3 regions of the Streptomyces sp. Z423-1 genome follow, and region 2 is predicted to be linked to each of the others. Evidence: predicted binding sites of a transcription regulator. Region 2 holds the regulator's gene; each other region holds the start of a gene.

Region 1 (10,268 bases), 2.8 Mb from region 2:
CGGAAGAAAACCGGGTTCGCGTCCCCGCCCGTAATAATTCGGACGTACGTTCCTGTCCGTGACGGGACACATAACGGAGCACGACGGGGACGGAGACGAGGGCCTAAGAGGGGGAGGCCGGCGGTCGCGCCCGCTGAAGGCCGCCGGTCTCGCCCTCGTCGCCGTCCTGGCGCTCGGCGGCGCTGGTGCGGGCTGGGCCTACTGGCAGCTGAACGACAACATCAACAGCGTCGACATCAACAGCGCCCTCGGCGACGACCGCCCGGCGAAACCGACGCCCTCCGTCTCCGCGTCCGCCGCGACGCCGCCCACAGAGGCGCTGAACATCCTGGTGCTGGGCTCGGACTCGCGCAGCGGCGCCGAGAACCAGGCCCTCGGGGGCGGCGACAGTTCCGGCGCCCGGTCCGACACGGCGATGGTGGTGCACCTCGGCGCCGGGCGCACCGAGGCCACCGTCGTCAGCATCCCGCGCGACACCCTGGTCACCCGCCCGCCCTGCCCGCTGGAGTCGGGAGGTGAGTCGGCCGAGGCCTCCAATGTCATGTTCAACAGCGCCTACTCCGTGGGCGGTCCGGTGTGCGCGGTGAAGACCGTCGAGTCGATGACCAACGTCCGGATGGACCACTACGTCGAGATCGACTTCGCCGGCTTCGCCAGGCTGGTGGACGCGCTCGGCGGGGTCACCGTCACCACCGAGGAGGACATCGACGACGAGGACAGCCACCTGACCCTGCCGGCCGGTACCCATCACCTCGACGGCGAACAGGCCCTGGGCCTGGCCCGCACCCGGCACGGCATCGGGGACGGCAGCGATCTGGGGCGCATAGGCCTGCAGCACCAGCTCGTCAAGGCACTCATGGAACGGATCGCGGCGACCAGCCTGCTCTCGGACCCGACCCGCCTGTACGAGGTCGCGGACGCGGTGACCGGCAGCCTGACCACCGACACCGGCCTCGACTCGCTGACGGAGCTGGTGGGGCTCGGGCAGAGCCTGCGGGGCCTGTCGGCGGACGCCATGGAGACGGTGACGATGCCGGTGGTCACGGCGGCGTGGGACCCGAACCGGGTGGTGGCTCAGGAGCCGGAGGCGGGGGAGTTGTGGGAGTCGTTGCGGTAGAGGTCTCCACGCCCCGGGCGGCGTTGGCCCGCAACGAACGGGAGCGGGGGCTGCTGGAGTCGCGGGCGCGGGAATGCGGTTGACCGATCGGGGCACGATCACTCGTTCGGCTGATCGGCGCCGGTTACGGGCCGTCAGGAGCCGTGCCTCCGTAGCGTCGGCGGTGTTGCTTGTGCCGCAGTGGCGCCCGCGCCCACACTTGAAGGAGGAGGTGCTTCACGATGACCGCTCTCGTAGAAGAGGTGGCCCCGGTGGTGGAAGACAAGCCGGTTTCCGAGCCGGTTTCCGATCTGGACGAGGTCCTGTGGCAGGCGTGGAAGGCCATGGATCTCCCCGAGGGCTACCGCGCCGAGATCATTGAGGGGACCATCGAGGTGTCGCCTACCGGTCGTCGTCGTCATACCGTTCTCATGGGCCGACTCCACAGGGCGCTCGACACGCACCTCGCCGGTAGCGGATACGCAGTGCACCGCGACGGCAACGTCATCCACCGCCACAAATGCTGGATCCCCGACCTCTTCGTCGCCCCCCTCGACCTCGATGAGATCCCCGACGAGGAAGGCCTCGGCGTCGACGCCGCCGGGGTCAAGATGGTCATCGAGGTCACCTCACCCGGACACCGCAACCTCCAGCGCGACCGTGCCCGCAAGCGCCGTGAGTACGCCCGGGCGGGCATCCCCGTGTACGTGATCGTCGACGACTTCGACGACGACGGAGCCGTTGTCGTTCTGACCTCCCCGGACCCGAAGAAGGCCAAGTACACCGACGAGCACCGCGTTCCCTACGGCACCGACGCGGTGGTCCCGGAAGGGCCGGCCAAGGGGTTCACGATCGGTAAGGCGATCGTCGCGTCCTGACGTCGGTCAGCCCGACGGGTGGCCGATCAGCATGGTCGGCGCCCCCGCCACCCGCGTCAGAAACACCGTCGCGGAGTTCGGCCCCTGTGGCTTCACCTTCTTGCGGAGTTCCTCCGGCTCCACCGCCGACCCCCGCTTCTTCACGGTCAGGATCCCCACCTCCCGCTCCCGCAGCAGCGCCTTCAACTTCTTGACGCTGAAGGCGAGTTGGTCGGTGATCTCGTAGGCGGAGGCGTACGGCGTGGGGCGCAGCTCGTCGGCCGTGACGTACGCGATCGTCCCGTCGATCAGACCGCCGTCGAGCTCGACGGCCACCTCGGCGACCAGGTGGGCGCGGATGACGGCGCCGTCCGGCTCGTACAGGAAGCGCCCGACGGGACGTACCGCCGGATTCGGCAGGCCGCGGGAGCGGAGTGTGCGCGGGCCGGGGAGGAGGGTGGCGCGCACCAGGCCGGGCTCGGTGCCGAACCACAGCACCGCCTCCTTCACCTCCCCGCCGTCCGAGATCCACTCCGCCTCGGCGGCGTCGGGCACGGCCTCGTGCGGGATGCCGGGCGCGACCTTGAGGGCGGCGTGCGGGGCGGTCGTAGCCACCCGGACGGCCCAGGAGAGCGGGGGCGAGTACGCCTCCGGATCGAAGATCCTGCCCCGGCCGCCTCGTCGCGCCGGGTCCACGAAGACCGCGTCGTACGCCGACACGTCCACCTCCGTGACATCCGCCTCCCGTACCTCGATCAGCCCGGCCAGCCCCAGCGCCTCGGCGTTCGCCCGCGCGGCGGCCGCCGTCAGCGGGTCGCGGTCCACGGCGAGGACGCGGATCCCGGCGCGGGCGAGGGCGATCGCGTCCCCGCCGATCCCGCAGCACAGGTCGGCCACCGACGTCACCCCCAACTCCCCGAACCGCCGCGCGCGATACGTCGCCACGCTCGCCCGCGTCGACTGCTCGACCCCGTTGGGCGTGAAGTACATCCGCTCCGCGTCCGCCGCCCCGAACTTGGCCACCGCCCGCTGCCGCAGCCGCGCCTGGCCGAGCGCCGCCGACACCAGGTCGGCCGGGTGGTCGCGGCGCAGCCGGGTGGCGACGGCGAGTTCCTGGGTGGGGTCCGTGCCGCGCACCTCGTCGAGGAGGGCCCGGCCTTCGGGGGTGAGGAGAGGGGCGAGGTCGTTCACCGGGCCATTGTCGGCCAGTCGGTGGATGGTGCGCCTCCGGCGGCGGTGTCGGCGGCGGTTCGGGGGCGGGGCCTGGGAGGATCCGGCTCCATGCGACTAGTAGTACAAAATGACAAAATTAGGGCGCGTCGGCTTCGGAGAGCTACGGCGATCAGAGCCGGAATCGCCGTACTGACCGTCGCCGCCATCGCCTCCGGCTGCACGCGCGGCGAGGACGAAGCGCCCCCGCCCCTCAAGGCGCCCCCGGCCCGCGCCCTGGACGGCTACGCCGCCAAACTCCGCGCCGACCACGCCGCCCTGGTCGCCGCCGCGCAGCGCTGGGGCCTGAAGGAGACCCCGCTGCGGCCGCCGCGCCCGCCCGCGAAGAAGCCGACGATCACCACCCGCGTCGGCTTCGAGGTGGACGAACACGAGGAGCAGGGCCTCCCGCCGGTCTTCACCACCATCCCCACCGACCAGAAGGTCGTCTTCCTGACCATCGACGACGGCGCCGAGAAGGACCCGGCGTTCCTGCGGATGATGACCGACCTGCGGATCCCGTACACCGCGTTCCTCAGCGACTACCTGATCAAGGAGAACTACCGCTACTTCGAGCAGATGCAGGCCAGGGGAGTGGTCCTGAACAACCACACCCTCAACCACCCCTACCTGCCCGGCCTCTCCTACACCGACCAGAAGCGCGAGATCTGCGGCATGCAGGACGTCATCGAAGAGCGCTACGGCACCCGCCCGCTGCTGTTCCGCCCGCCCTACGGCAACTACAACTCCGACACCCTGCGCGCCGCCAAGGACTGCGGCATCAAGTACGTCCCGCTGTGGAACGAGGAGGTCTTCGTCGACCACTGGGACTACCGCGAGTGGGACCGCGACATCCACCCCGGCGACATCGTCCTCAGCCACTTCCGGGGCACGGACGACTGGGCGGGCGGGATGCCCGACATGATCCGCGTCTTCCTCGACAAGATCACGGCGAAGGGGTACGCGGTGGGCCGCCTGGAGGACTACCTGTGACTCGGCGCGGGCGGACGGCAGGGGCCGCGGCGCTCCTGGTCCTGCTCGCCGGCTGCGCCCTGCCCGACGCCCCGCCCTCGCGCTCCGTCGAGGCGGGGGCGGCACCCGGCTCGGCCGCCTCGCAGCCCCCGCCCCACCGCCGCTGGGGCCTGCCCTCGCCGCTCTCCCCGCCCCCCTCGCCGCCCCGCCACCCCGCACGACCTGCGGACGGGCTGCCGCCGGTCCTGGACCGCATCCCGACCCCCCACAAAGTCGTCTTCCTCACCTACGACGACGGCGCCGAGAAGGACCCGCGCTTCGTCGACATGGTCCGCGAGCTACGGCTGCCGGTCAGCATGTTCCTCACCGACAGCGTCGTCGGACCCGGCTACGGCCACTTCGCGCGCCTTCGCTCGGTCGGCGCCAGCATCCAGAACCACACCCTCGACCACGCCGCCCTGCGCGGGCTGCCGTACGCCGGTCAGCGCGCCGAGATCTGCGGGCAGCAGCACAAACTCCACACCCGGTTCGGCATCCGCCCCCACCTCTTCCGCCCGCCCTACGGCACGTACGACACGACGACCCGCCGGGCGGCCGCGGACTGCGGCATCAAGGCGATCGTGCTCTGGCGCGCCACGATGAACGCGGACGACCTCACCTTCACGAACGGCCCCGCACACCTCCGCCCCGGCGACATCATCTCGGTCCCCTCGACCGAAGCCCCGACCCCGATGCTCCGCGAACGCACGACGCGCCTGCTGCGCCGGGTGCAGGAGGCGGGGCTGACAGTGGGGCGGCTGGAGGATTACCTCTGACCACGCGAGGCTTTCGACGCCGGTCCGCGCCGCTCGGCCCGTCCGGCGTTCGAGGACGAGTCCGGCCGACGCGCCGCAGGCAATTGGCACTCCGCTTGACCGAGTGCTAACCGCAGTCATAGTCTCGGCTCTGGCACTCCCCCCTGGAGAGTGCCAAACAAGCGACGGGCAGGTCCGGCACCCGCGACGACGGATCGACCTGGTCGCCACCTCAGACAGTTAACCCCGTGAGATCTCCGAAGGGGGAGGTCGGATCGTGACGACCGCCAGCTCCAAGGTTGCCATCAAGCCGCTCGAGGACCGCATCGTGGTCCAGCCGCTGGACGCCGAGCAGACCACGGCCTCTGGCCTGGTCATCCCGGACACCGCCAAGGAGAAGCCCCAGGAGGGCGTCATCCTCGCGGTGGGCCCGGGCCGCTTCGAGAACGGCGAGCGCCTGCCGCTCGACGTCAAGGTCGGCGACGTCGTGCTGTACAGCAAGTACGGCGGCACCGAGGTGAAGTACAACGGCGAGGAGTACCTCGTCCTCTCGTCCCGCGACGTGCTCGCGGTCATCGAGAAGTAATCACCTCAGGCAACACACCGTTTTGAGCTGCGCCCCTGGCCCCCGCGACCGATAACGAAGCCGGGCGCCCGGGGCGCAGTTTCATTACCCCAAGACTTTCCGAGAGGGCTCCCGCTGCCATGGCGAAGATCCTGAAGTTCGACGAGGACGCCCGTCGCGCCCTCGAGCGCGGCGTCAACAAGCTCGCCGACACGGTCAAGGTGACGATCGGCCCCAAGGGCCGCAACGTCGTCATCGACAAGAAGTTCGGCGCCCCCACCATCACCAACGACGGCGTCACCATCGCCCGCGAGGTCGAGGTCGAGGACCCCTACGAGAACCTCGGCGCCCAGCTGGTCAAGGAGGTGGCGACCAAGACCAACGACATCGCGGGTGACGGTACGACCACCGCGACCGTGCTGGCCCAGGCGCTGGTCCGCGAGGGCCTGAAGAACGTCGCCGCCGGCGCCTCCCCGGCCGCCCTCAAGAAGGGCATCGACGCCGCCGTAGCCGCCGTCTCCGAGGACCTGCTGGCCTCGGCCCGGCCGATCGACGAGAAGTCCGACATCGCCGCCGTCGCCGCGCTGTCCGCCCAGGACCAGCAGGTCGGCGAGCTGATCGCCGAGGCGATGGACAAGGTCGGCAAGGACGGTGTCATCACCGTCGAGGAGTCCAACACCTTCGGCCTGGAGCTGGACTTCACCGAGGGCATGGCCTTCGACAAGGGCTACCTGTCGCCGTACTTCGTGACGGACCAGGAGCGCATGGAGGCCGTCCTGGACGAGCCGTACATCCTCATCCACCAGGGCAAGATCTCCGCCATCGCGGACATGCTGCCGCTGCTGGAGAAGATCATCCAGTCCAACTCCTCCAAGCCGCTGCTGATCATCGCCGAGGACGTCGAGGGCGAGGCCCTCTCCACCCTCGTCGTGAACAAGATCCGCGGCACCTTCAACGCCACCGCCGTCAAGGCTCCCGGCTTCGGCGACCGCCGCAAGGCGATGCTCCAGGACATGGCGGTCCTCACCGGCGCCACGGTCATCTCCGAGGAGGTCGGCCTCAAGCTCGACCAGGTCGGTCTGGACGTGCTCGGCACCGCCCGCCGCGTCACCGTCACCAAGGACGACACCACCATCGTCGACGGCGCCGGCAAGTCCGAGGACGTGCAGGGCCGCGTCGCGCAGATCAAGGCCGAGATCGAGGCCACGGACTCCGACTGGGACCGCGAGAAGCTCCAGGAGCGCCTCGCGAAGCTGGCCGGCGGCGTGTGCGTGATCAAGGTCGGCGCCGCCACCGAGGTGGAGCTGAAGGAGAAGAAGCACCGTCTGGAGGACGCCATCTCCGCGACCCGCGCCGCGGTCGAGGAGGGCATCGTCTCCGGTGGTGGCTCCGCGCTCGTCCACGCCGTGAAGGTCCTTGAGGACAACCTCGGCAAGGAGGGCGACGAGGCCACCGGTGTCGCCGTCGTCCGCAAGGCCGCCGTCGAGCCGCTGCGCTGGATCGCCGAGAACGCCGGCCTGGAGGGCTACGTCATCGTCTCCAAGGTCGCCGAGCTGGAGAAGGGCAGCGGCTACAACGCCGCCACCGGTGAGTACGGCGACCTGATCAAGTCCGGCGTCATCGACCCGGTCAAGGTCACCCGCTCCGCCCTGGAGAACGCCGCCTCCATCGCCTCCCTGCTGCTCACGACCGAGACCCTGGTCGTCGAGAAGAAGGAAGAGGAGCCGGAGCCGGCGGGCCACGGCCACGGTCACGGCCACGCGCACTGACGCGAGCCGTAACAGGCAGTAGGGGAGGCCCGGCACCCGGGGTGCCGGGCCTCCCTGTATCCCCTCGCGGGTCTAACGCTCCAGCTCCTCGAAGACGCCCAGCTGCTCCATCAGCCCCAGCCGGTCGTACTCCCACCAGCCCTCGACGAGCTTGCCGTCCCCGCCGCACCGGAAGACGGTCGTACCGCTCATCGACACTTCCTTCCCGGTGGCCGGAATCCCCAGGAACTCGCCCTTGTGCGTGCCCTTCCAGAACCACCGCGCGCACACCTTGTCGCCCTCGGCGATCAGGTCCTCGATGCTGAACGAGAAGTCGAACCCGTCCCGCCAGACCCGCAGGTCGCGCCGGACATGATCCATCCCGATCACATCCTGCTCGTTCGCCGGATTGTGATCGTGATAGTGCTCCCCCATCACCTCATCGAGCGGCGGCAGCTCCCCGGGCGTCGCCACCAGCTCGAAGAACCGCCGGACCGTGGCACTGAACAACTGCTCGTCCCGCACCACGTCCAGATCCGTGAACGTCGGCATCTCGTCGCACAGCGCGACCATCTCGTGAAAGATCCGATCGGTCTCCGGAAGATTCGAATTCCGCATCGCCTCTTCGTACGACGGAAACTCCACGATCTCGATGAAGTGCGACGCGTCGGACCGGTCCTTCCCGATCACACTGTGCGTCGCCGTCCGCTTTCCCTTGGTCTTCTCCACCCACGCGTCCATCAGCCGGTTCATCTCCTCGAACCGACTGGTCTTGCAGTCGATGACCTGCACGAACGTCATGGCGCCACCTCCGGCCCCCCTGGATCCGGTCGAACAGCTCCATTGTCCTACGAGGGCCTCGACCGGCACCCGCTACTGAGGCCCGTACTTCCGGCCCGCCCGCGACGAGACCCCGCCCAGCAACCCTCGCGGCGCCACCTTCACCACGCCCATGATGGCCTTGTACCGCGGGTCCGGAATGGACAGCGTCTTCCCCCGCGCCAGATCCGAGAGCGCCGCCGCCACCAGCTTGTCCGCGTCGAGCCACATCCAGCCCGGGATGTTGTCCGTGCCCATGCCGGCGCGCTCGTGGAACTCGGTGCGGACGAAGCCGGGGCACAGGACCATCATCCGTACGCCGGTGCCCGCCAGGTCACGGGCGGCGCCCTGGGTGAACTGCACGACCCAGGCCTTGGACGCGCCGTACGTTCCCCGGGGGAGGAAGGCCGCGACCGAGGCGACGTTCACGACGCCTCCGCGTCCCCGCTCCCGCATCGCCTCGGTCGCCGCCGACGTCAGCCGGAGCACCGCCTCGCAGTGCACCTTGAGCATCTTCAGCTCGTCGGCCATGGGGACGTCGAGATAGCGGCCCTTGTTGCCGAAGCCGGCGTTGTTGATCAGGAGGTCGACGGGGTTCTTGCGGTCGGCGAGGCGAGCGGCGACCGCCTCGATGCCGTCGTCCGTCGCCAGGTCCGCCGTGAGTACCTCCGCCTCGATGCCGTGCCCGTCGTGCAGTTCGGTCGCCTGCTCGCGGAGGCGTTTGGTGTCGCGGGCCACCAGGACGAGGTTGTGCCCGTCCGCCGCCAGCCGCCGCGCGAACGCGGCGCCGATTCCCGCGGTCGATCCCGTAATCAGAGCCGTTGTCATGTGCCAAGGGTAGTGACCCGGACTGTGCGCGGCTGATCTCCGTAGGGTCTCAGTAGGGGGAATGCCGGGGGAATGCCGGGGGATTGACGGGGGATTGACGGGACGTTTGCGGAGGGCTTGGAGGGGATTTGTAGGGGGCTTGTAGAGGGGGCCCGGCAGGGCGTGGAGAGGGAGCTCGGCGGGCGTGGAGAGGGGGCCCGGCGGGGCGTGGAGAGGGAGCTCGGCGGGGCCTGGAGAGAGGGCCCGGCGGGGCCTGGAGAGGCTGGAGAGGAACTCGCTCAGCCGTGCTCGTGGTCGTCCGCATGGCCGTTCCCAGGCCCCGCGTGCCCCGACGGCGCGCCCGCCCGCTGCCCCTTGTCCACCACCACGAACTGGCCCATCATCCCTTCGTCCTCGTGGTACAGCAGATGGCAGTGGTACATGTACGGCGTGTCGGGATCGGCCGGCCCGGTGAAACGCAACGCCAGCTTCATGGTCGTCCCGTGCGGCACGAACACCGTGTCCTTGGGCCCGCGCAAGGCCGGTGGCGGCGCCGCGCCGTTCACCTCCAGCACCCTGAACTGCACGTCGTGCACATGGAAGTTGTGCGGCATCCCGTTGGCGTTGCGGACCGTCCACACCTCCGTCGTCCCGCGCGTGACCGTCTCGTCCACCCGCCCCATGTCCATCGACCGCCCGTTGATCCCGGACCGCTTCAACTCGAAGTACCGGCCCCGCGCCGCGTCCGTGCCGTCGGGTATCTCCAACTCGCCCAGGGCGGTGGGCAGGTCCGGAGACGGTCGCAGCCGTCCGGCCGCCCGCAGCTCCAGTACGTCGAAGGAGTCGTCCCCTCCGCCGAACCGCCGCTGCCAGCCGTCCCCGTAGTTGTCCTGCGGAAAGCTGCGCAGCATCACCCGCTCACCCGCCCGCATCCGCACCACGATCTCGGCCCGCTCGCCCGGCGACAACTGCACCCGCTTCTGGGACACCGGCCGCTCGAGCAGACCCCCGTCCGTGCCGACCAGGGAGAAGGAACGGTCGTCCGGGAAGCCGAAGGCGTAGGTGCGGGCCGTGGAGGCGTTGAGCAGCCGCAGCCGTATCAGCTCGTCGGCGACCTCGCGGTAGGGGCGCAGCGTGCCGTTGACCATCGTCTGGTCGCCGAGGAAGCCCACGTTCTGCAGAAAGCCGCGGTCCCCGTCGAGCCGGGCGCCGTCGAAGCGCACGTCCTGCACGACGACGGGCAGGTCGTCCACGCCGTACCGCTTCGGCAGCGCGAGGCGCGCCGACCGCTCGTCGTCGAGGAGGAACATGCCCGCCAGGCCCCGCCGGACGTGGTCCTCGGTCGCGCCGTGCGGGTGGGGGTGGTACCAGAGCGTCGCGGCCGGCTGGTCCACCGTCCAC
Region 2 (10,268 bases):
TGGTCGTGGAGGTCGTCTCCAAGTCCAGCGTCCACCAGGACTACGTGATCAAGCGCTCGATCTACGCCGCCGGGAAGATCCCCGTGTACCTCATCCTCGACCCGATCATGGCGCACTGCGTCCTGCTGACGAAGCCCGCGGGCCAGGGTGAGGACGCCGACTACCTCAGCCAGGAGATCATCAAATTCGGCGATCCGATCCCGTTGGAGGCTCTGGGACTCGAACTGGACACCAGCGAGTTCGGAACCTTCCCCGACGTCAGGCCCCACCGCTACCCGTGACGAAGTCGATCAGCTCCTCCACCCGCCCCAACAACTCCGGCTCCAGATCCTTGTAAGACCCCACCCGACCCAGAATCGCCTGCCACACCGCCCCGGTGTTCTCCGACGGCCAGCCCAGCGCCCGGCACACCCCCGTCTTCCAGTCCTGCCCCCTCGGCACCTCCGGCCACCCCGCGATCCCCAGCGACGACGGCTTCACCGCCTGCCAGATGTCGACGTACGGATGGCCCACCACCAGCGCGTACTCGCTCGTCACCGCCTCAGCGATCCGCCACTCCTTCGTGCCCGGCACCAGGTGGTCCACCAGGACACCCAGGCGCGCATCCGGACCCGGCGCGAAATCGGCCACGATCGAGGGCAGGTCGTCCACGCCCTCCAGGTACTCCACGACCACGCCCTCGATACGCAGGTCGTCGCCCCAGACCTTCTCGACGAGCTCGGCGTCGTGCCGGCCCTCGACGTAGATGCGGCCGGCGCGGGCCACGCGCGCGCGTGCGCCGGGGACGGCGACCGAGCCGGATGCCGTACGGGTGGGACGTACCGGAGCCGAAGCAGACGGCCGTACGAGGGTCACCACCTTGCCCTCCAGCAGAAAGCCCCGCGGCTCCAGCGGGAACACCCGGTGCTTGCCGAAGCGGTCCTCCAGGGTCACCGTGCCCGCCTCGCAGCGGATCACCGCGCCGCAGAAACCGGTGCCGGGCTCCTCGACCACCAGGCCGGGCTCCGCGGGGACCTCCGGGACGGGCTCCTTCGGCTTCTTCCACGGCGGGGTCAGGTCCGGAGAGTACTGGCGCATTCGAACGACGATATGGAGAGGTCGTTACGTCATCCGGGCGACACGCCGAAACGGGCGGCCAGGGCGTCCCGCTGGCGCCGCACGAACGCCGCGTCCACCACCGCTCCGTGACCGGGCACGTACAGCGCGTCCTCGCCGCCGAAGCTCACCAACCGGGCCAGCGCGGCCGGCCAGTGCGACGGCACCGCGTCCGGGCCCGCCTGCGGTTCGCCGGACTCCTCGACCAGGTCGCCGCAGAAGACCACCTCGGGCTCACCCGGCACGAGGACCGCGAGGTCGTACGCCGTGTGTGCCGGGCCCACGTTCGCCAGCAGGACCTGGCGGCCGGGGCCCAGGTCGAGGGTCCACTCGCCGGAGACGTGGTGGCGGGGCGGGACCAGGGTGTCGGCCGCCTCCTGGGCCGCCGCGGCGTCCAGGCCGTGGTGGACGGCGTCCGCGCGGAGTTCCTCACGGCCGCGCCGGCCGCCGAGCACGGCGTCGATGCCGACCGCGCCGAACACCTCCGCCCCGGCGAAGGCGGCCGCGCCGAGGACGTGGTCGAAGTGGGGATGGGTGAGCGCGAGATGGGTCACACGATGACCGGCGAGCACCTCCGCCTGCGCCCGCAGCCGCGCCCCCTCCGCGAGGCTCGACCCCGCGTCGATCAGCAACGCCGCACCGTGCCCGACCACCAGCCCCACCGTGCAGTCCCAGCCAGGGAGGCGACAACGCCCGACACCGGCCGCCAGCCGCTCCCAGCCCACCTCTTCCCAAGTGACGCTCATACGGCGACGCTAGGCCCTGTTGCCATATTCCCGCCTGCCGTACGCCCCACCCGGCACGACCTCGCAGGACCGGCCTTGCCCGGGGCGTACCCGACGGCCGTACACTGGGCCGGTAAGGCTGGCACTCGGGGGCGTCGAGTGCCAGGGGGAGCGCCAAGGGGACGAGTGCTGGAGGTGTGCGCGGATGCTCAGTGAACGAAGGCTTCAGGTGCTGCGCGCGATCGTCCAGGACTACGTCGGCACCGAGGAGCCGGTCGGTTCCAAGGCGCTCACCGAGCGGCACAGCCTCGGCGTCTCCCCGGCGACCGTCCGCAACGACATGGCTGCCCTGGAGGACGAGGGATACATCGCCCAGCCGCACACCAGCGCCGGGCGCATCCCGACGGACAAGGGCTACCGGCTCTTCGTCGACAAGCTGGCCGAGGTCAAGCCGCTGACCGCGCCGGAGCGGCGCGCGATCCAGAACTTCCTCGACGGCGCCGTCGACCTGGACGACGTGGTGACCCGGACCGTACGGCTGCTGGCGCAGCTCACGCGGCAGGTCGCCGTCGTGCAGTACCCGTCGCTCACCCGGTCCACCGTGCGGCATGTGGAGCTGCTGTCGCTTGCACCCGCGCGCGTGATGCTGGTGCTGATCACGGACACCGGGCGGGTGGAGCAGCGGATGGTCGACTGCCCGGCGCCGTTCGGCGAGTCGTCGCTGGCGGATCTGCGGGCGCGGCTGAACAGCCGGGTCGCGGGCCGCCGCTTCGCGGATGTGCCGCAGTTGGTGCAGGATCTGCCGGAGGCCTTCGAGGCCGAGGACCGCGGCACGGTCCAGACGGTGCTCTCCACCCTGCTGGAGACGCTCGTCGAAGAGACGGAGGAGCGGCTGGTGATCGGCGGTACGGCCAATCTCACCCGCTTCGGACATGACTTCCCCCTCACCATCCGGCCGGTGCTGGAGGCACTGGAGGAGCAGGTCGTGCTCCTCAAGTTGCTGGGCGAGGCGAAGGATTCGGGCATGACCGTGCGCATCGGGCACGAGAACGCCCATGAGGGACTCAACTCCACGTCGGTGGTGTCGGTGGGCTACGGTTCGGGCGGCGAGGCAGTCGCCAAGCTCGGCGTGGTCGGACCGACCCGCATGGATTACCCGGGAACGATGGGAGCGGTACGCGCAGTGGCACGGTACGTCGGACAGATCCTGGCGGAGTCGTAAGTGGCCACGGACTACTACGCCGTTCTCGGCGTGCGTCGCGACGCGTCGCAGGAAGAGATCAAGAAGGCCTTCCGGCGGCTCGCACGCGAGCTGCACCCGGACGTCAACCCCGATCCGAAGACGCAGGAGCGGTTCAAGGAGATCAACGCCGCTTACGAGGTGCTCTCCGACCCGCAGAAGAAGCAGGTCTACGACCTCGGCGGCGACCCGCTGTCGCAGGCCGGGGCCGGCGCCGGTGCGGGCGGCTTCGGCGCGGGTGGCTTCGGGAACTTCTCGGACATCATGGACGCGTTCTTCGGTACGGCGTCGCAGCGCGGGCCGCGCTCGCGCACCCGCCGGGGCCAGGACGCGATGATCCGGATCGAGGTCGAGCTCGACGAGGCGGCCTTCGGCACGACGAAGGACATCCAGGTCGACACGGCCATCGTCTGCTCCACGTGCAGCGGGGAGGGCGCGGCGCCGGGGACCTCGGCGCAGACGTGTGACATGTGCCGGGGTCGTGGTGAGGTCTCGCAGGTCACGCGGTCCTTCCTGGGCCAGGTCATGACCTCGCGCCCCTGCCCGCAGTGCCAGGGCTTCGGCACCGTGGTGCCCAACCCGTGCCCGGAGTGCGCGGGCGACGGCCGCGTCCGTTCCCGCCGCACGCTGACGGTGAAGATCCCGGCCGGTGTCGACAACGGCACCCGCATCCAGCTCGCCGGTGAGGGCGAGGTCGGCCCGGGCGGCGGTCCGGCGGGCGACCTGTACGTGGAGATCCACGAGCTGCCGCACCCGACCTTCCAGCGGCGCGGCGACGACCTGCACTGCACGGTCACGATCCCGATGACGGCGGCGGCCCTCGGCACGAAGGTGCCGCTGGAGACGCTGGACGGCCTGGAGGAGGTCGACATCCGCCCGGGCACCCAGTCGGGCCAGTCGATCCCGCTGCACGGCCGGGGAGTCACACACCTGCGCGGCGGCGGCCGCGGCGACCTCGTCGTCCACGTCGAGGTCCAGACCCCGACCAAGCTGGACGTCGAGCAGGAACGCCTCCTGAGGGAACTGGCCAAGCTGCGCGGCGAGGAGCGACCGCAGGGGCAGTTCCAGCCCGGGCAGCAGGGGTTGTTCTCGCGGTTGAAGGACGCGTTCAACGGGCGCTGACAGCTGGAGCTGCGCGAGGGTTGAGGGCGGCCGGGGGTCCGGGGGTTGTCCCCCGGGCAGGCACAGTCAGCCGGGGCAGCAGGGGCTGTTCTCGCGGCTGAAGGATGCGTTCAACGGGCGCTGAGTCCCACGAAGAGCCATGGCATGCCTCTGGCCTATGCCAGACGTCAGGCCGGATTCGGACTTGTTCGGAGGACGTGACAACATGCCGTCATGTCCTCCGCACTGACCGATCTCTTTCCGCTTCCGATCGTGCAGGCCCCCATGGCGGGCGGCGTCTCCGTGCCCCGGCTCGCCGCGGCCGTGTCCGAGGCCGGTGGGCTCGGATTCCTCGCGGCCGGTTACAAAACGGCCGACGGCATGTACCAGGAGATCAAGCAGTTGCGGGGGCTGACCGGCCGCCCCTTCGGCGTGAACCTGTTCATGCCGCAGCCCGAGTATGCCGAGCCCGCCGCTGTCGACGTCTACGCCCAGCAGCTGGCCGGCGAGGCCGCCTGGTACGAGGCCGAGCTCGGCGACCCCGACAGCGGCCGGGACGACGGCTACGACGCCAAACTCGCGGTGCTGCTCGACAACCCGGTGCCGGTGGTCTCGTTCCACTTCGGCGTCCCGTCCCCCGACGCCCTCGACGCGCTGCGCCGGGCCGGCACCCTCACCCTGGTCACCGCCACCACCCCCGACGAGGCCCGCGCCGTCGAGCGGGCGGGCGCCGACGGTGTGATCGTGCAGGGCGTCGAGGCCGGCGGCCACCAGGGCACCCACCGGGACATCCCCGAGAACGACGGCGCGGCCATCGGGCTGCTCTCCCTGCTGGGCCAGATCCGCGAGGCGGTCGGCCTGCCGCTCGTCGCCGCCGGCGGCATCATGCGCGGCAGCCAGATCGCCGCCGCCCTCGCGGCCGGCGCCGGCGCGGCGCAGCTCGGCACGGCGTTCCTCGCCACGCCCGAGTCCGGCGCCAACGCCGTGCACAAGCAGGCCCTGACCAACCCGCTCTTCGTCCGTACGGAACTGACCCGCGCCTTCTCCGGCCGCCCGGCCCGTGGCCTGGTCAACCGTTTCATGCGCGAGCACGGCCCGTACGCCCCCGCCGCCTACCCCGAGATCCACCACCTCACCTCCCCGATCCGCAAGGCCGCCGCGAAGGCGGGCGACGCGCAGGGCATGGCGCTGTGGGCGGGGCAGGGGCACCGGATGGCGCGTGAGCTGCCCGCCGGGCAGCTGGTGGAGGTGCTCGCGAGCGAGCTGGAGGCGGCCAGGACAGCGTTGTCCTCCTGGGGCGGTGCCTGATGACCGCGCCGGTGTTCGTCGTGGAGAACCTCGAGCACGTCGACGCGGGCGACGGCGGGCGGTACGTCCTCGACGGCCCCGAGGGGCGGCACGCGGTCTCCGTGAAGCGGCTGCGGCCCGGCGAGGACGTGATCCTCACCGACGGGGCCGGGCGCTGGGCGGAGTGCGTGGTCGTCGGCACCGAGGGCAAGGACCGGCTGATCGTCCACATGGACTCGGTGGCCGAGGAGCCGGTGCCGGAACCGCGCATCACGGTCGTCCAGGCGCTGCCCAAGGGCGACCGGGGCGAGCTGGCCGTGGAGACCATGACCGAGGTCGGGGTCGACGCGATCGTGCCGTGGGCGGCGGCCCGCTGCATCACGCAGTGGAAGGGCGAGCGCGGCACCAAGGCCCTCGCCAAGTGGCGGGCCACCGCCCGCGAGGCCGGCAAGCAGTCCCGGCGCGTGCGCTTCCCCGAGGTCGCGGACACGGCGACGAGCAAGCAGGTCGCCGCGCTGCTCGCCGGGGCCGGCTTCGCCGCCGTACTGCACGAGAGCGGCGAGGAGCCGCTGGCCGCGGCCGAACTGCCCACCGAGGGCGAGATCGTGCTGGTCGTCGGCCCCGAAGGCGGCGTCTCCCCGGAGGAGTTGGCGCTGTTCGCGGACGCCGGGGCGCGGGCCTACCGGCTCGGGCCGACCGTGTTGCGCACCTCGACGGCCGGTACCGCGGCGGCGGCCCTGCTGCTCGGCCGTACCGGACGCTGGTCCTGATCCCCGTGCCGGAGGACGTCATGGAACTCGCCCAAGTCAGGCTCCTGGTCGGCGACTTCGCGGCCTGCTACCGCTTCTACGCCGACGTCCTCGGCCTCAAGCCGCAGTCCGGCGCCACGCAGGGCCCGTACGAGAAGTTCAGCCCCACCACGGGCTCGGCGGGCATCGCGCTCCAGGACCGCTCGACGATGGCCGAACTGCTCGGCGAACTGAACGACACCGCGACGGGCCACCGCTCCCTGGTCGTCCTGCGCGTGAACGACCTGGACACCTACTGCGAACGCATCACGCAACGCGGCGCGGTCCTCCTGCACGGCCCGGCCCCCATGACGGACCGCATACGCGTCGCCCACCTCAAGGACCCGGAGGGCAACCTGGTGGAACTCCAGGAGTGGCAGTTGCTGCGCACCTGACCACGACCGCCGGGAACAGCTCCCAGCCGTCCACGTCACCCGCCTCCCACAGCAGTCCACGCCGGGTCGCCTCGTCGACGAGCGCGCGCACGACGCCGGGCTCGTGCAGGTTGAGCAGGTTGCCGTGGCCGTCGGTCACGCAGCCGGAGAACCAGTAGCCGTCGGCGACGTACCGCCCGTCACCGGCCTCGAAGACGATCCGCGTCGCCAGCCGGTCGCGGTACACGTTCAGCACTTCGCGGCAGGGCTCGCCGTGCCGGTGGCTGTGGCGGAGGGACCAGAGGTAGGTGGTGCGGTCGTCGACGACGAGTGTCCGGAGCCTGCGGTCGGTGCGCATTTCCCCAACGCTAGGACGAAGTGCACCGCTTCGGCGCGGTATTTTTCGCCGGCAGCAGCTGGACGTCCTCACGGCGGACCGCGAAGGACTTCGCCGTGTCCCTGCCCCTGCGGGACGGGTCCCAGAGCCAGATCCAGTCGCCGGTGGAGCCGAAGGAGAGGACCGGGTGAGTGGTGGGGACGGGGCCGTTCTCGACGGGGACCGGTGGGGTGCGCTCCACGGGACGGACGCAGACCAGGCGGCCGCGCAGGCCGAAGTAGCCGGGTGGGTTCGTGCCCAGGGTCGCCGTCCGCAGCGCCGCCCGGTCCGCCGCGCCGGTCGCGCGGTCGGCGCCCAGGGCGATGGCCGTCAGGGCGTAGGCGACGGCCAGCAGGGTCGAGATGACGACGGCGAAGAGGCGGAAGCCGCCGTCGCGGCCCAGGTGGAAGTGGCGCAGCCAGCCCAGGACCGCCACGAAGAACAGCACGCTGCCCAGCGCGAGCGCCATCGGCTCGGCGGCGGCCAGATACCTGCCGAGCGTCGGCGTGGGCACGGTGGCCGCGCGGATGCCGAAGCGGTCGAGGTACGCGTCGTGCATCCGGCCGCCCAGCCACCCGACCATCGACCACACCACCGGCACCGACAACGGCACCAGCCACGCCGCGTGCCGGGTGAAGAACGTCCGGCGCACCGCGAGGACCACCCCGGTCCCGGCGAACGCGGCCGCCCCCAGCAGCAGCACCCCCACCCACAGATCACCCGGCGTGACATCCCGCCCGGCCAACGCCCCGAACCCCGCCAGCGCACTGGTCCCCGCCACACCCGCCGCCCACTGCGCGGGCCTGCCCCGGTCCCGCGTCTCCTTGGCCATCCGGCCCAGCGGCAACGCGCCCGCCGTGCTCAGCAGCACGGGCACCAGCTTCCACGCGCCATCGGCCCACACCACGTACATCCCGCAGACGACCGCGAGCACAATGCCCACAGCGCCCGCCGTCATCCAGGCCAGCCGCACCCGCCGCGCCTGCGGCGTCTGGTCGCGCGGCGGATTCGCGTCCGAGTGACCGGGGACGCGCAGGCCGTGCCGACCGGGGCTGAAGTCCCGTCCGCCCAGAGGGCGGGCCGCCAGTTCCGCCTCCGCCGCCTCCCGCGAGTCCGGCCCCGCCGCCACCGTCACCGCCCGCTGCTCGTCCAGGCCGCCCAGCCAGGTCCACAGCCGGGCCGGTGCGCCGCCGACGGTCGGGACGCGGTGCATGTGGTACGTCGTCCTGGGCGGACGTTCGTGCTCCACCAGCGCCGCGTCCCGCACCCACGCGCCCAACTCCGCCTGCCGGGCCAGCCGTTCCACCTCCGCCACCGCCGTACGGACCGCCCCGAACCGCGCCCCGTACAGCCGTACCTCCACGACCAGCGCCGTCCGCTGCGCCTCCCCGGCCCGCGCCCGCTCCTCGGCCTCCGCGGGCCGCACGGACCAGCCCCGCTCCTCGAACAGGCCCGTGACGTAGGCGACTTCGTCGGGATGGTCGACGACATCGACGAGCATCCGCACCCGGCGGCGCCGCGGCGGGGCCGGGACCGCGGCGGCCGGGTCGGTCACCGGCCCGGCCTCGTCGGCGCCGCCCTCGGCTGCGCGCGGGGCCGGCAGCGGGAGGTTCCTGCGGACGCGGACACGGGGTGGCAACGTTCCTCCGGAGAACGGCGGTTGGGTGACGTGTGAGCGTACCGAGTGGCCGTATACGCCCTACCGCGGCGGCCGGGGCGGTGGCAGGCTGCCGTCCATGGGGGCATTGCGGTGGATGCGCGGCCGCCCTCGCGGGCGGCGGGCGGCCGGTGCGGCGGCGGTCGTCGTGGCCGGCGTGAGCGGGCTGGTGGCCTGCGAGCCGGGGCCATGAGTTCGGTGACCGTGGCCCTCACGACCGACGAACTGGTGACCCGGGAACTGGAGCGGCAGAAGGCCGATGTGCGGTGGCTCAGCTGCACCGCCGACTTCGGCGAGCGGAGCGGGTCGGCACCGTCCGCGAGCGTCAGCACCGTCGCCGACGTCGACTGCGAGGGGCAGACCTCCGACGGCAAGGACATCACCGTCACCGGCAAGGTGACCCGCGCGGTCGACGGCGCCTGCGTGCGCGGCGACCTCACCGCGAAGATCGACGGCAAGGAGTGGTTCCGGGTCAGCGGCCTCGGCGACTGCGACGCCACCTCCGCCCCGCCCGCCACCAACCCGCCCGGCGGTGGCCCCACCACCACGGTGACCGTCACCAGGACCGTCTACTGCCAGAGCGCCCCCACGTGCCGGCCGGAAGGCAAATAGCGGGTGCGGCAAGTGATCCAAAGCCCTGTGCGCGGGCCCCTGGCCTGCGTAGGGTGAGCTGGTGACACAGTCCGCAGTGCCCGCGTATCTCCGGTTTCCGCACGTCCAGGGCGAGTTGGTGGCCTTCACCGCCGAGGACGACGTCTGGCTCGCGCCCCTCGACGGCGGGCGTGCCTGGCGGGTCAGCGCCGACAACGTGCCGGTGACCCAGCCGCGTATCTCGCCCGACGGCACGACCGTCGCCTGGACCTCCACCCGCGACGGCGCCCCCGAGGTGCACATCGCGCCCGTCGACGGCGGTCCCGCCCAGCGCCTGACGTACTGGGGCAGTTGGACGACCCGGGTGCGCGGCTGGACCCCCGACGGGCAGGTCCTCGCCCTCACCACCCACGGCCAGGCCACCCTCCGCCGCACCTGGGCGCACGCCGTCCCGCTCGACGGCGGACCCCCGGCCAGGCTGCCGTACGGCCCCGTCGGCGGGGTCGCCTACGGCCCGCGCACCGTGCTGCTGTCCGCGACGATGGGCCGCGAGGCGGCAGCCTGGAAGCGGTACCGGGGCGGTACGGCGGGCAAGCTGTGGATCGACCGCGACGACACCGGCGAGTTCGTACGCCTGCACGCGGACCTCGACGGGAACATCGAGCACCCGGCCTGGGTCGGCGACCGGATCGCCTTCCTGTCCGACCACGAGGGCACCGGCGCGCTGTACTCCTCCCTCGCCGACGGCTCCGACCTGCGGCGGCACACCCCTCTCGACGGCTTCTACGCCCGGCACGCGGCGAGCGACGGCACCCGCGTCGTGTACTCCAGCGTCGGTGAACTGTGGCTGCTGGACGACCTCGACGGGGCCGAGCCGCGCCGCCTCGACATCCGGCTCGGCGGGCAGCGCACCGACCGGCAGCCGTACCCGGTGAACGCCTCCCGCTGGTTCGGGTCGGCGTCCCCCGACCACACCGCGCGCGGCAGCGCGGTCGCCGTGCGCGGCGGCGTGCACTGGGTCACCCACCGCTCCG
Region 3 (10,268 bases), 1.2 Mb from region 2:
GGGTCGTTCGAGTGCAACCGTCATGAACCTTCCCTTCGGGGTTTCGTGCATACCGGTGATGCGCCCCAGGGCTCCATCTGTCCAGGTCGGGCCTTGGGGCGGGGGCTGGAATTCCGCCCGTCGGTGGCCGCGGGGCCGCCCGACGAAGCAGGCGTTCTGTGGGCGACTCTGACCCTGCGGTCGCCGATGCCCGTGTCGCTGGGAGCGGTATCAGACGTGGGGCGCGTTGTAGGCGTGACACGCGCAGCCGCAGCGGGGCTGGAGCAGGATGCCGGTGGCTCCGGGCAGCGGGATGTCCTCTGTCTGGCGGCAATGGCTGTGCAGCCCCTCGTATGCCGGGCGCTGCGCCAGCATGCATTCCGGTGACTTCGGCGGAGCGTCTGTCCTGGCCGCACTCACGACTCGTCGTCCTCAGACAGGCAGCCGCCCAGCATCACGAGGGTCACCACGTCGGCCGCCTGGCAGAGACGGCCCGGACGAGTCATGGGCACCAACCAGTACGCGCTGCGTGCCGAGTCGTCGAACTCAGTGCGGTCAGTGGACGGCACACCCAAGTACGTGCCGGCTCCCAGGCACTCAACGACCGGTGCTGGCCAGGCATCCGCAGTGCCCGGCGGCACAAGCGCGTAGTAGCGGCAGAAGCCGGGGTCGTGGATGACCGGGCCGCCGTGCAGGTACTGAGCGAGCCGACCGTGTACGACGTATGTGTCGTCGCTTTCTACGGCGGCGTGGACGATGCGGTACGGGAGGCGGACGGCCGCAAATGCGCTGCCGAGCGGGATCAACGCAAGTTTGGCGGCGCTTTCCCACTCGCGCCGCACCGCACTCGGCGACGGGTGTGCGGAGGCCAGCCACTCGGCAACCGCATCCCCGGCTGCCAGGTGAGACGGGGATGTGCGGGTCTCTCCGAGGGCCGTAATCTCTGCCATGTCGACGCTCCTTCCCAGTGTCGGCCATGCCCCGGGGCCGTTCGCGCGGTCGCCGGGGTTTGGTTTGCTCACTCATCGAGCGTCGCCGCCTGCTCACAACTGCGGTATGACCGACGGGGGTTACCGCAGCGGGAATACCCTCGTTACTGGTTCGGCACGGCGCGACGAAGTGCAGACGATCCTCTGGGAGTTGGTCCCCCATGGACTCCACCACCCCCGGTCCGCTCGCACCCGAGGTCCTCAGCAGAGACGACGTGAAGCGAGCTTTGGCAGAGCATGACTTCGCCGCAGCGTTCGCTCTGATCAAGAAGTGGGGAGGTCTGTCACAGAACCGGATCGCATCGGCCTGTCAGCTCACCCCCGGCAAGGTGAGCACGATCATCAGCGGGCAGCAGCAGGTGACCAGCTTCGACGTGATCTGCCGCATCGCGGACGGGCTGCGCATTCCTGGGCGTATGGTCGGGCTCGCCGACCGTCCCTGGGAAGGACAGCCCAACGCTCCAGACGCGGTGACGCCCCCGGCCGTACAGCCCTCAGCCGTACAGTCCTCAAGTGACGCGTCCTGGCGTCCCGAGACGACCGTGCACTTGACCGCAGAGCTGACCAGGAGCGACCTCGTGATGGACCGCCGTGCCGCTACGCGCGCCCTCGCCGGAGCCGCACTGTCCGGCGCTGCACTGCTCGACGACCTGGAGGGCTGGCTCCAGTCGGCTCCAGCGGTGGCACCGGCGCAACGCCGAGGCCGCATTGGTCATCGCGAGGTCCAGGAACTGGAGTCCACGGCACGCGCCTTCCGAGCATGGGACCATCGCTTCGGAGGGGGCCTGCGCCGCAAGGCGGTTGTCGGGCAGCTCAATGAGGTCGCCGAACACCTCGAAGAACACCAGGCACCAGAAGTCGAGCAAGGCTTGTTCCGGGTGATGGCGCAACTAGCGGGTACGGCCGCAACAATGGCCTGGGATTCGGGACTTCAGAAGCGGGCTCAGAGCTACTACATGCTCGCGCTACGAGCGGCCCACGCAGGCGGCGACGCGGCATTCGGCGCAAACGTACTCGCCGGCATGGCGCGGCAGATGCTGTACCGGGACCAGCCGCAAGACGCGCTTGAACTCGTCCATCTCGCGCAGAAAGGCGCGGGCAAGTCGTCGGGGCCACGGGTGCGGGCGATGCTCCACACTCGAGCGGCCTGGGCGTACGCGGCGATGGGCCGCTCAGCCGCGTTCCGGCGTGCCACTAATGAGGCAACCGAGGCCCTGGCGGAGGCCAAAGCAGATGAAGGACCGTACTGGATCGCGTACTTCGACGAAGCCGAGCTGGCTGGCGTCACGGGCGGCCGCCTGCTGGACATGGCTCGCCACGACCCACAGCAGCATGCCGACGCCGCCGCTGAACACATCCGGAGCGCACTCGCGACCCGCGGCGCAGAAGCCGGCCGCAGCTACGCACTGGACCTGATCGGGCTCGCCGAGTGCCACTTTCTGATGGGTGACGTGTCCGATGCGGTTGCCTACACACATCTCGCCGTCGATGCCGCTGCTCGTACCCAGTCCACGCGTGTACGGGCTCAGCTCAACCAGCTCTATCCCTACACCGTGGGCCGGTCGTCATCGCGTACGGTCGGCGAGGCGCGGAGTCGGATCCGCGAAGTCCTGTCGAGTTGAGGGAGCAACGTGACCACCATCGCCGTTACCGGGCACATGGATCTGACCGAGGCCAGCGTTGCGCTGGTGCGCGATGCCCTGCGTGAGACGCTCAAGCCGTACGCCGGTGGCGGGCTGACCGGTGTCTCTTGCCTCGCCAAGGGCTCGGACTCGTTGTTCGCCGAGGTTGTGCTGGAGCTTGGCGGGCGCCTCGTGGGCGTCATTCCCTCGCAGGACTATCGGCAGAACAAGGTCAAGCCCGATCACGCCGAGACGTTCGATCGGCTCGTCGAGGCCGCGGACGAGGTGCTGGTGCTTCCCCACGAGGCCGCGAACCGGGCGGCGTACGAGGACGCCAACCGCACGCTTCTCCGGCGCGCCGATCGTCTGGTCGCCGTCTGGAACGGCGAGCCGCCGAGCGGCAAGGGGGGTGGCACGGCGGACACCGTCATCGAAGCTCGGGACGCGGGGCTGCCGGTCGACGTGGTGTGGCCGGAGGGTGCGTCTCGGGTGGGGTGAGCGCAGGCTTCGGCGCGGTCGAGGTGCGTGGTCGAGACCCCTCATCTTCCAAGTGGCCGTGGGGCCGCCCGCTTCCTTGGCAGTGTCGTGCTTCCCCGGCCCGCCTCAAGGGCGCTTCGCTGTCGCTGCGCGTCGCCTGGCGGCGATCGGCCTGCGGCCGACCCTTGACCCGGGCCGCGGAAGCACGGGGAAGAAGCGAGCGGGCGGCCCGGAAACGCGGGTGGCCGACGGTGACGGCCGTACGGGTGGGCCGGGTGGTCGGCCGGGGCTGGGGGTGCGCGTCAGCGTCTCGCATGCACGCCGGGTGGGCTGAGCGGCTTGCGGTTGTGGATGGGGGCGCGGTTTCGGGTGAGGCGGGCCGGATTGGCGAGTGGCTGTTCTTCCCAGGCGCAGCTCGCCGAGCGGGCCGGGCTCACTCAGGCGAAGATCTCCCGCCTCGAAGGCGCCGACACCGTACCGACTCTGCCGCTGCTGCGGCGCCTGGCCCTGGCCATGGACTCGACCCTGAACATCGCCTTGGACGACGACCGCGAGGAAGTGGCGTTCGTCGCGCATACGGCCGCCTGAATCCAAGTCTCACTCCAGCGGCACCCGCTGTGTCACCCGCCACAGGCGGCGCGGCAGCTCGCCTTCCTCGAAAGCATGGACCTCGTCCAGTTCCCACCCCTCCGCGAGGGCGTTCACCAGTTCGCGTGAGAAGAAGTGGACCGCGAAGCCGCCGTGTTCCCAGATGTCGTCTCCGTGGGGGATTCCGGTGCCGTAGTGGGCGTCGCCGGTGTGGCGGACGGTGTAGACGAGGGTGCCGCCCGGGCGCAGGACCCGGTGGATCTCGGCGAGCAGGGTGTGGAGTTCCTGCGTGGTCAGCGCCATGCACAGCAGCATGTGGGCGAAGACCCCGTCCACCGAGGCGTCCGGCAGAGCCAACGGCTGTCGCACGTCCTGGACTTCGCAGGTCACCCGGTCCTGTATGCCCTGCTCGCCCGCGGCCTTCCGGAGCTGGTCAAGGGCCGTCGCGCTGAAGTCCGTCGCGTGGACCGTGAGGCCCTCGCGGGCGAAGTACAGGGCGTCGCGGCCGTGGCCCGCGCCCAGTTCGAGGACGTTCCGGGCTCCGGCGGTGCGGAAGACTGCCGCCGCGTGGAGTGCCGCCGTGGACGGTTGTTCGCCGTACATACCGGGGTGGGCTGTGTACACCTCCTGCCAGTGCGCACGCTGTTCGTCCCCCAGCTCGTGTTCGTCCACCATTGCTCCGTACGATCGCAGGCTGTCGTCAGTAAGGAAGGGCCATAGGCAACTCATCATGAATCATGCCCAGCTCACCGCCCTGGGGCGGGCCCTCCGGCTGCTCGGCGAGCACGGTGATGCCCTCACCGGCGACACCCCGGACGCCCGGCTGCACGAGGTCAAGGCCGATCTGCGGCGGGCGCTCGACCTGCTGGAGGAGAGCGTCACCACCGCCGCGCCCAGCACCCGCTGCGCCGAGCATCCGACGGGGCCCGTCGACGAGAGCGCGCCCGACCTGTGTCTGCTGTGCGAGACCCGGCGACGCGCCGCCCGGCGTGCCGAGTTCAACGGACCGGCCGCGCCCGGCCCGCCCACCGAGTCCGCGCCGTCCCGGTACGGCGTGCGCGGTGACCGGCCGCAGCCCCAGCAGCGGTGGCTGCCGGAGCTGTGGAACGGGCAGGAGTGGCAGTTGTGCGGCACCCCGCGCCGGGACCGGCGGGAGGCCGAGCTGTATCTGGCGGCCCAGCGGCGCGGTTCGCGGCCTGCGATGGCGTATCGGCTCGTGCACGAGTTCACCGACTACGAGGTGCTGCGGGTGTGGGGGACGCCGGTGCGGATCGACATCGAACCGATGGGGAATCTTTGATCGGCGGCCAGGCCGGCTGTGCCTGCTGCGCCTGCTGTTGCCTGCTGTTCCTTGTGCGCACCCGGGTCATCCGGATACCGCCCCTCGTACGACGCTCAGCTCAGCCGCGTACGACGCTCAGCTCAGCGACCCGAGCGACGCCGCGTCGTACGGCGCCAGCTCGTCGAACCGGCCCGCGAGCACCTTCGCCGCCCACTGCGGGTCCTGCAGCAGCGCCCGCCCCACGGCCACCAGGTCGAACTCGTCGCGCTCCAGCCGGTCGAGCAGGTCGTCGATGCTGCCCACCCCGGCGCCCTCGCCCTGGAACGCCTTGAGGAACTCCCCGTCCAGGCCCACGGACCCGACCGTGATGGCGGTCTTGCCGGTGAGCTTCTTGGTCCAGCCCGCGAGGTTGAGGTCCGAGCCCTCGAACTCCGGCAGCCAGTAGCGGCGCGTGGAGGCGTGGAAGGCGTCGACGCCGGCCGCCGCGAGCGGGGCGAGGATCGCCTCCAGCTCCTCCGGGGTCTCGGCGAGCTTCGCGTCGTAAGCCTCCTGCTTCCACTGCGAGTAGCGGAAGATCACGGGGAAGTCCGGCGAGACCGCCGCGCGTACGGCGGCCACGATCTCCGCCGCGAACTTGGCACGGGCGACCGGGTCACCGCCGTAGGCGTCCGTACGGCGGTTGGTGCCGGCCCACAGGAACTGGTCGATGAGGTAGCCGTGGGCGCCGTGCAGCTCGACCCCGTCGAAGCCGATCCGCTCGGCCGCGGCGGCCGCCTCGGCGAAGGCCGCGACGACATCGTCCAGGTCCTGCTGGGTCATCGCCCTGCCGGTGCCCTCGGTGCCGTCCAGCCGCAGCCCGGACGGACCGACCGCCGGGGCCTCGGGAACGGGCGGGGCGCCCTGCTTGCGCACCATGCCGATGTGCCACAGCTGGGGGACGATCTTCCCGCCGGCCGCGTGCACCTCCTCGGCGACCTTCGCCCACCCGGCCAGCTGCTCCTGGCCGTGGAAGCGCGGAACGGCGTCACTCTCCCCGGCGGACTCGTGGCCGATGTAGGTGCCCTCGGTGACGATCAGACCGACGCCCGCTCCGGCACGACGGGAGTAGTACGACGCCACATCCGCACCCGGGATGCCGCCCGGGGAGAACTTGCGGGTCATCGGCGCCATCACGATGCGGTTCGGGACGGTCAGACCGCCGACGGTGAAGGGGCGGGCGAGGACCTGGGTCGCTCGGGAGACGGAGGACGCGGTGACGGTCACGTGGGGGCTCCTCGGGATGGCCGACGATGGGCGGAACAGCCGATGATGGGGACAATGAATGCGTGTGCATACTTGCACAGCATTAACTGCCTCGTCGGGCCACCGCATTCCGCCCCCTCCCGGCCTCCTGTGTGATCCCGGACACGCCCGAGGGCGGCACCCCCTGTCTCCAGGGAGTGCCGCCCTCGGTACTGACGGACGGGTCCGATCCTCGGAAGGATCAGAAGTCCATGTCACCGCCCGGCATGCCGCCACCGGCAGGCGCGGCGGCCTTCTCCGGCTTGTCGGCGATGACGGCCTCGGTGGTGAGGAAGAGCGCGGCGATGGAGGCGGCGTTCTGCAGGGCGGAACGGGTCACCTTCGCCGGGTCGATGATCCCTTCCTTGACCAGGTCGACGTACTCGCCGGTCGCGGCGTTCAGGCCGTGGCCCGGGGTCAGGTTGCGCACCTTCTCCACCACGACGCCGCCCTCGAGGCCGGCGTTGACGGCGATCTGCTTCAGCGGGGCCTCCAGGGCGAGCTTCACGGCCTGGGCGCCGGTCGCCTCGTCACCCTCCAGCTCCAGCTTCTCGAACACCTGGGAGGCCTGGAGCAGGGCCACGCCACCACCGGCGACGATGCCCTCCTCGACGGCCGCCTTCGCGTTGCGAACGGCGTCCTCGATGCGGTGCTTGCGCTCCTTGAGCTCGACCTCGGTGGCGGCACCGGCCTTGATGACGGCCACGCCGCCGGCCAGCTTCGCCAGACGCTCCTGGAGCTTCTCGCGGTCGTAGTCCGAGTCGCTGTTCTCGATCTCGGCGCGGATCTGGTTGACCCGGCCGGCGACCTGGTCGGCGGAGCCGGCGCCGTCGACGATGGTGGTCTCGTCCTTGGTGATGACGACCTTGCGGGCGCGGCCCAGGAGGTCCAGGGTCGCGTTCTCCAGCTTGAGGCCGACCTCCTCGGAGATGACCTCGCCGCCCGTGAGGATGGCGATGTCGCCGAGCATGGCCTTGCGGCGGTCACCGAAGCCCGGGGCCTTGACGGCGACGGACTTGAAGGTGCCGCGGATCTTGTTGACGACCAGGGTCGACAGGGCCTCGCCCTCGACGTCCTCGGCGATGATCAGCAGCGGCTTGCCCGACTGCATGACCTTCTCCAGCAGCGGGAGCAGGTCCTTGACGTTGGAGACCTTGGAGTTGGCGATGAGGATGTACGGGTCCTCGAGGACCGCCTCCATGCGCTCCATGTCGGTGGCGAAGTACGCCGAGATGTAGCCCTTGTCGAAGCGCATACCCTCGGTGAGCTCCAGCTCCAGACCGAAGGTCTGGGACTCCTCGACGGTGATGACGCCTTCCTTGCCGACCTTGTCCATGGCCTCGGCGATCAGCTCGCCGATCTGGGTGTCGGCGGCGGAGATGGAGGCCGTGGAGGCGATCTGCTCCTTGGTCTCGACCTCCTTGGCCTGGTCGAGCAGCGCACCGGAGACGGCCTCGACGGCCTTCTCGATACCGCGCTTCAGGGCCATCGGGTTGGCACCGGCGGCTACGTTGCGCAGACCCTCCTTGACCAGGGCCTGGGCGAGGACGGTCGCGGTGGTCGTACCGTCACCGGCGACGTCGTCCGTCTTCTTGGCGACTTCCTTGACCAGCTCGGCGCCGATCTTCTCGTACGGGTCCTCCAGCTCGATCTCCTTGGCGATGGAGACACCGTCGTTGGTGATCGTGGGGGCGCCCCACTTCTTCTCAAGGACGACGTTGCGGCCCTTGGGGCCGAGGGTCACCTTGACGGCGTCCGCGAGCTGGTTCATGCCGCGCTCGAGGCCCCGCCGCGCCTCCTCGTCGAACGCGATGATCTTGGCCATGTGAAGTGGTCCTCCCGGACTGGGGTGGATTGCTCCGGACCGCGCTGGCGCCCGCGACGGACGGCTCGCACGCCTCGTGGTTCCTTGCCCCACCCGGCTTGCGGCCTCACCGACCCGGTCCTTCTTTGTCACTCTCACCTTCAGAGTGCTAACGCCAATGATTAGCACTCGGGCATGCTGAGTGCAAGGTGCGCCCGCGAAGCGGGCCCGTCGAGGGGTGGTGGTCGGGCGACGGGTGGGCGCAAGCGGGTCCTACGGACTGAGGCCGACCGACCTCCGGGCAGACCGAAGGGCTCGCACCCCGGGAGGTGCGAGCCCTTCGAAGATGAACAGAAGAACGTCGCTGCAGTCGGCGCGTGCTTCAGCTGGTCGCGAGCCGGACCATGTCCGCCTGCGGCCCCTTCTGGCCCTGCGAGATCTCGAAATCGACCCGCTGGCCCTCTTCCAGGGTGCGGTATCCGTCCATCTGGATCGCGCTGTAGTGGACGAAAACATCCGCACCACCGTCGACCGCGATGAAGCCGTACCCCTTCTCCGCGTTGAACCACTTGACGGTGCCCTGAGCCATGCCTAACTCCCCTATTACTGGCCCTTGCACAGATCCACACTTCGCGGATCCGGGTCAGACCTCACCCCCCATTGATTGGGGGCGTGCGCCGGAACGCGTCGACCGCGGCTGAATGTATCTGTCCAACTGCCGTCTGCAACAGGTCAATCGGACGAGAAATCTGGGCGCGGACGGTCGGGAATTTAGGGAGAATTCACCCGGATTCAGGGCAAGTCGGGCCCCACAAAAGGAATGAACGGCGCAAAACAGCCACACACTTTGGCTACTTCTCATCGCAGCGGAGCCGGTACTCATATGCGTCCGGCATGTCGATCCGCGACGCGTTCCCCAACTCTACCGCGCTCAACCACACTGAATTGCCCCCTCCGCTTCTCTCACGGAGGGGGCAATTCGATGCACATGGAGTAACCGACGTTACTCAAGGTAACGCACGAGCGTTTCAGCCGCCGGCCACGGCCGGAATGATCGACACGCCGGCACCGTCCGGGGTGGCCGTCTCCAGCCCCTGCTCGAAGCGGACGTCGTCGTCATTGACGTACACATTGACGAACCGCCGCAGCTTGCCCTGGTCGTCCAGGACCCGGGCGGCGATCCCGGTGTGGTTCTTCTCCAGATCGGCGATCACCTCACCGAGGGTCGCCCCCTCGGCGGAGACCTCGGCCTGGCCGCCGGTGTAGGTACGCAGGATGGTGGGGATGCGAACGGTGACGCTCATATGTCTGTGACCTCCGGTCAGGTTTGCAGCTTGCGGTGGGGCAGCGCCGCCAGGGGCGCGGGGCGGTGACGACTAGGCGAGGCCGGCTTCCCGGAACGAATCCAGGCTGGGACGAATGGTCGCAGTGAGCCCCGTACCCGCCACCGCATCCAGCGTCTTGAGACCATCCCCGGTGTTCAGCACCACGGTCGTCAGCGACGGATCCAGCACACCGTTCTCGATCAGCTTGCGCGCGACCCCCACGGTCACCCCGCCCGCGGTCTCCGCGAAGATGCCCTCGGTCCGGGCGAGAACCTTGATCGCGTCGACGACCTGCTCGTCCGTCACGTCCTCCACGAAGCCGCCCGTGCGGCGCGCGATGTCGAGCACGTACGGCCCGTCCGCCGGGTTGCCGATGGCCAGCGACTTGGCGATCGTGTTCGGCTTCTGCGGCCGCACCACGTCGTGCCCCGCCTTGAACGCGGTCGACACCGGCGAGCACCCCTCGGCCTGCGCCCCGAAGATCTTGTACGGCCTGTCCTCGACGAGCCCGAGCCTGATCAGCTCCTGCAGCCCCTTGTCGATCTTCGTCAGCTGGGAGCCGGACGCGATCGGCACCACGATCTGGTCGGGCAGCCGCCAGCCGAGCTGCTCGCAGATCTCGTACGCCAGGGTCTTGGACCCCTCCGCGTAGTACGGCCGCAGGTTGACGTTGACGAAGCCCCAGCCCTCACCCGCCGGGTCGCCGATCAGCTCGGAGCAGAAGCGGTTCACGTCGTCGTAGTTGCCCTCGATGCCGACGAGTTCACCGCCGTAGACCGCGGCCATGACGACCTTGCCCTGCTCCAGGTCGTGCGGGATGAACACGCAGGAGCGGAAGCCGGCCCGGGCGGCGGCGGCGCCGACGGCGCCGGCGAGGTTGCCGGTGGAGGAGCAGGAGAGCGTGGTGAAGCCGAAGGCCCG

The links. The regulator HrcA, encoded in region 2, represses chaperone genes, less so after heat shock. The targets are predictions, from matches to a motif close to TTNGCACTCNGNNNNNCNGAGTGCNAA.
Region 1: the regulator HrcA is predicted to act here: its motif matches at 5,033-5,059, upstream of groES (co-chaperone GroES).
Region 3: the regulator HrcA is predicted to act here: its motif matches at 8,205-8,231, upstream of groL (chaperonin GroEL).

What each region holds. Positions count from the first base shown of each region.
Region 1 is NZ_CP053109.1:3,539,012-3,549,279, reverse strand. Features, by position in the region: gene HJD23_RS15830 (LCP family protein) at 59-1,117, shown strand; gene HJD23_RS15825 (Uma2 family endonuclease) at 1,339-1,974, shown strand; gene HJD23_RS15820 (methyltransferase domain-containing protein) at 1,981-3,171, opposite strand; gene HJD23_RS15815 (polysaccharide deacetylase family protein) at 3,235-4,155, shown strand; gene HJD23_RS15810 (polysaccharide deacetylase family protein) at 4,152-4,949, shown strand; gene groES (co-chaperone GroES) at 5,206-5,514, shown strand; gene groL (chaperonin GroEL) at 5,634-7,262, shown strand; gene HJD23_RS15795 (ester cyclase) at 7,335-8,042, opposite strand; gene HJD23_RS15790 (SDR family oxidoreductase) at 8,115-8,888, opposite strand; gene HJD23_RS15785 (multicopper oxidase domain-containing protein) at 9,167-10,268, opposite strand, start outside.
Region 2 is NZ_CP053109.1:6,314,527-6,324,794, forward strand. Features, by position in the region: gene HJD23_RS28330 (Uma2 family endonuclease) at 1-281, shown strand, start outside; gene HJD23_RS28335 (DUF3097 domain-containing protein) at 259-1,077, opposite strand; gene HJD23_RS28340 (MBL fold metallo-hydrolase) at 1,107-1,841, opposite strand; gene hrcA (heat-inducible transcriptional repressor HrcA) at 2,026-3,042, shown strand; gene dnaJ (molecular chaperone DnaJ) at 3,043-4,182, shown strand; gene HJD23_RS28355 (nitronate monooxygenase) at 4,396-5,469, shown strand; gene HJD23_RS28360 (16S rRNA (uracil(1498)-N(3))-methyltransferase) at 5,469-6,218, shown strand; gene HJD23_RS28365 (VOC family protein) at 6,239-6,631, shown strand; gene HJD23_RS28370 (hypothetical protein) at 6,573-6,968, opposite strand; gene HJD23_RS28375 (hypothetical protein) at 6,979-8,625, opposite strand; partial or broken gene HJD23_RS28380 (hypothetical protein) at 8,741-9,255, shown strand; gene HJD23_RS28385 (S41 family peptidase) at 9,317-10,268, shown strand, end outside.
Region 3 is NZ_CP053109.1:5,138,988-5,149,255, reverse strand. Features, by position in the region: gene HJD23_RS23090 (hypothetical protein) at 1-24, opposite strand, end outside; gene HJD23_RS23085 (hypothetical protein) at 396-929, opposite strand; gene HJD23_RS23080 (helix-turn-helix domain-containing protein) at 1,130-2,590, shown strand; gene HJD23_RS23075 (hypothetical protein) at 2,600-3,088, shown strand; gene HJD23_RS23070 (helix-turn-helix domain-containing protein) at 3,419-3,655, shown strand; gene HJD23_RS23065 (class I SAM-dependent methyltransferase) at 3,665-4,330, opposite strand; gene HJD23_RS23060 (hypothetical protein) at 4,386-4,955, shown strand; gene HJD23_RS23055 (NADH:flavin oxidoreductase) at 5,073-6,200, opposite strand; gene groL (chaperonin GroEL) at 6,421-8,043, opposite strand; gene HJD23_RS23045 (cold-shock protein) at 8,405-8,611, opposite strand; gene HJD23_RS23040 (ubiquitin-like small modifier protein 1) at 9,051-9,326, opposite strand; gene thrC (threonine synthase) at 9,399-10,268, opposite strand, start outside.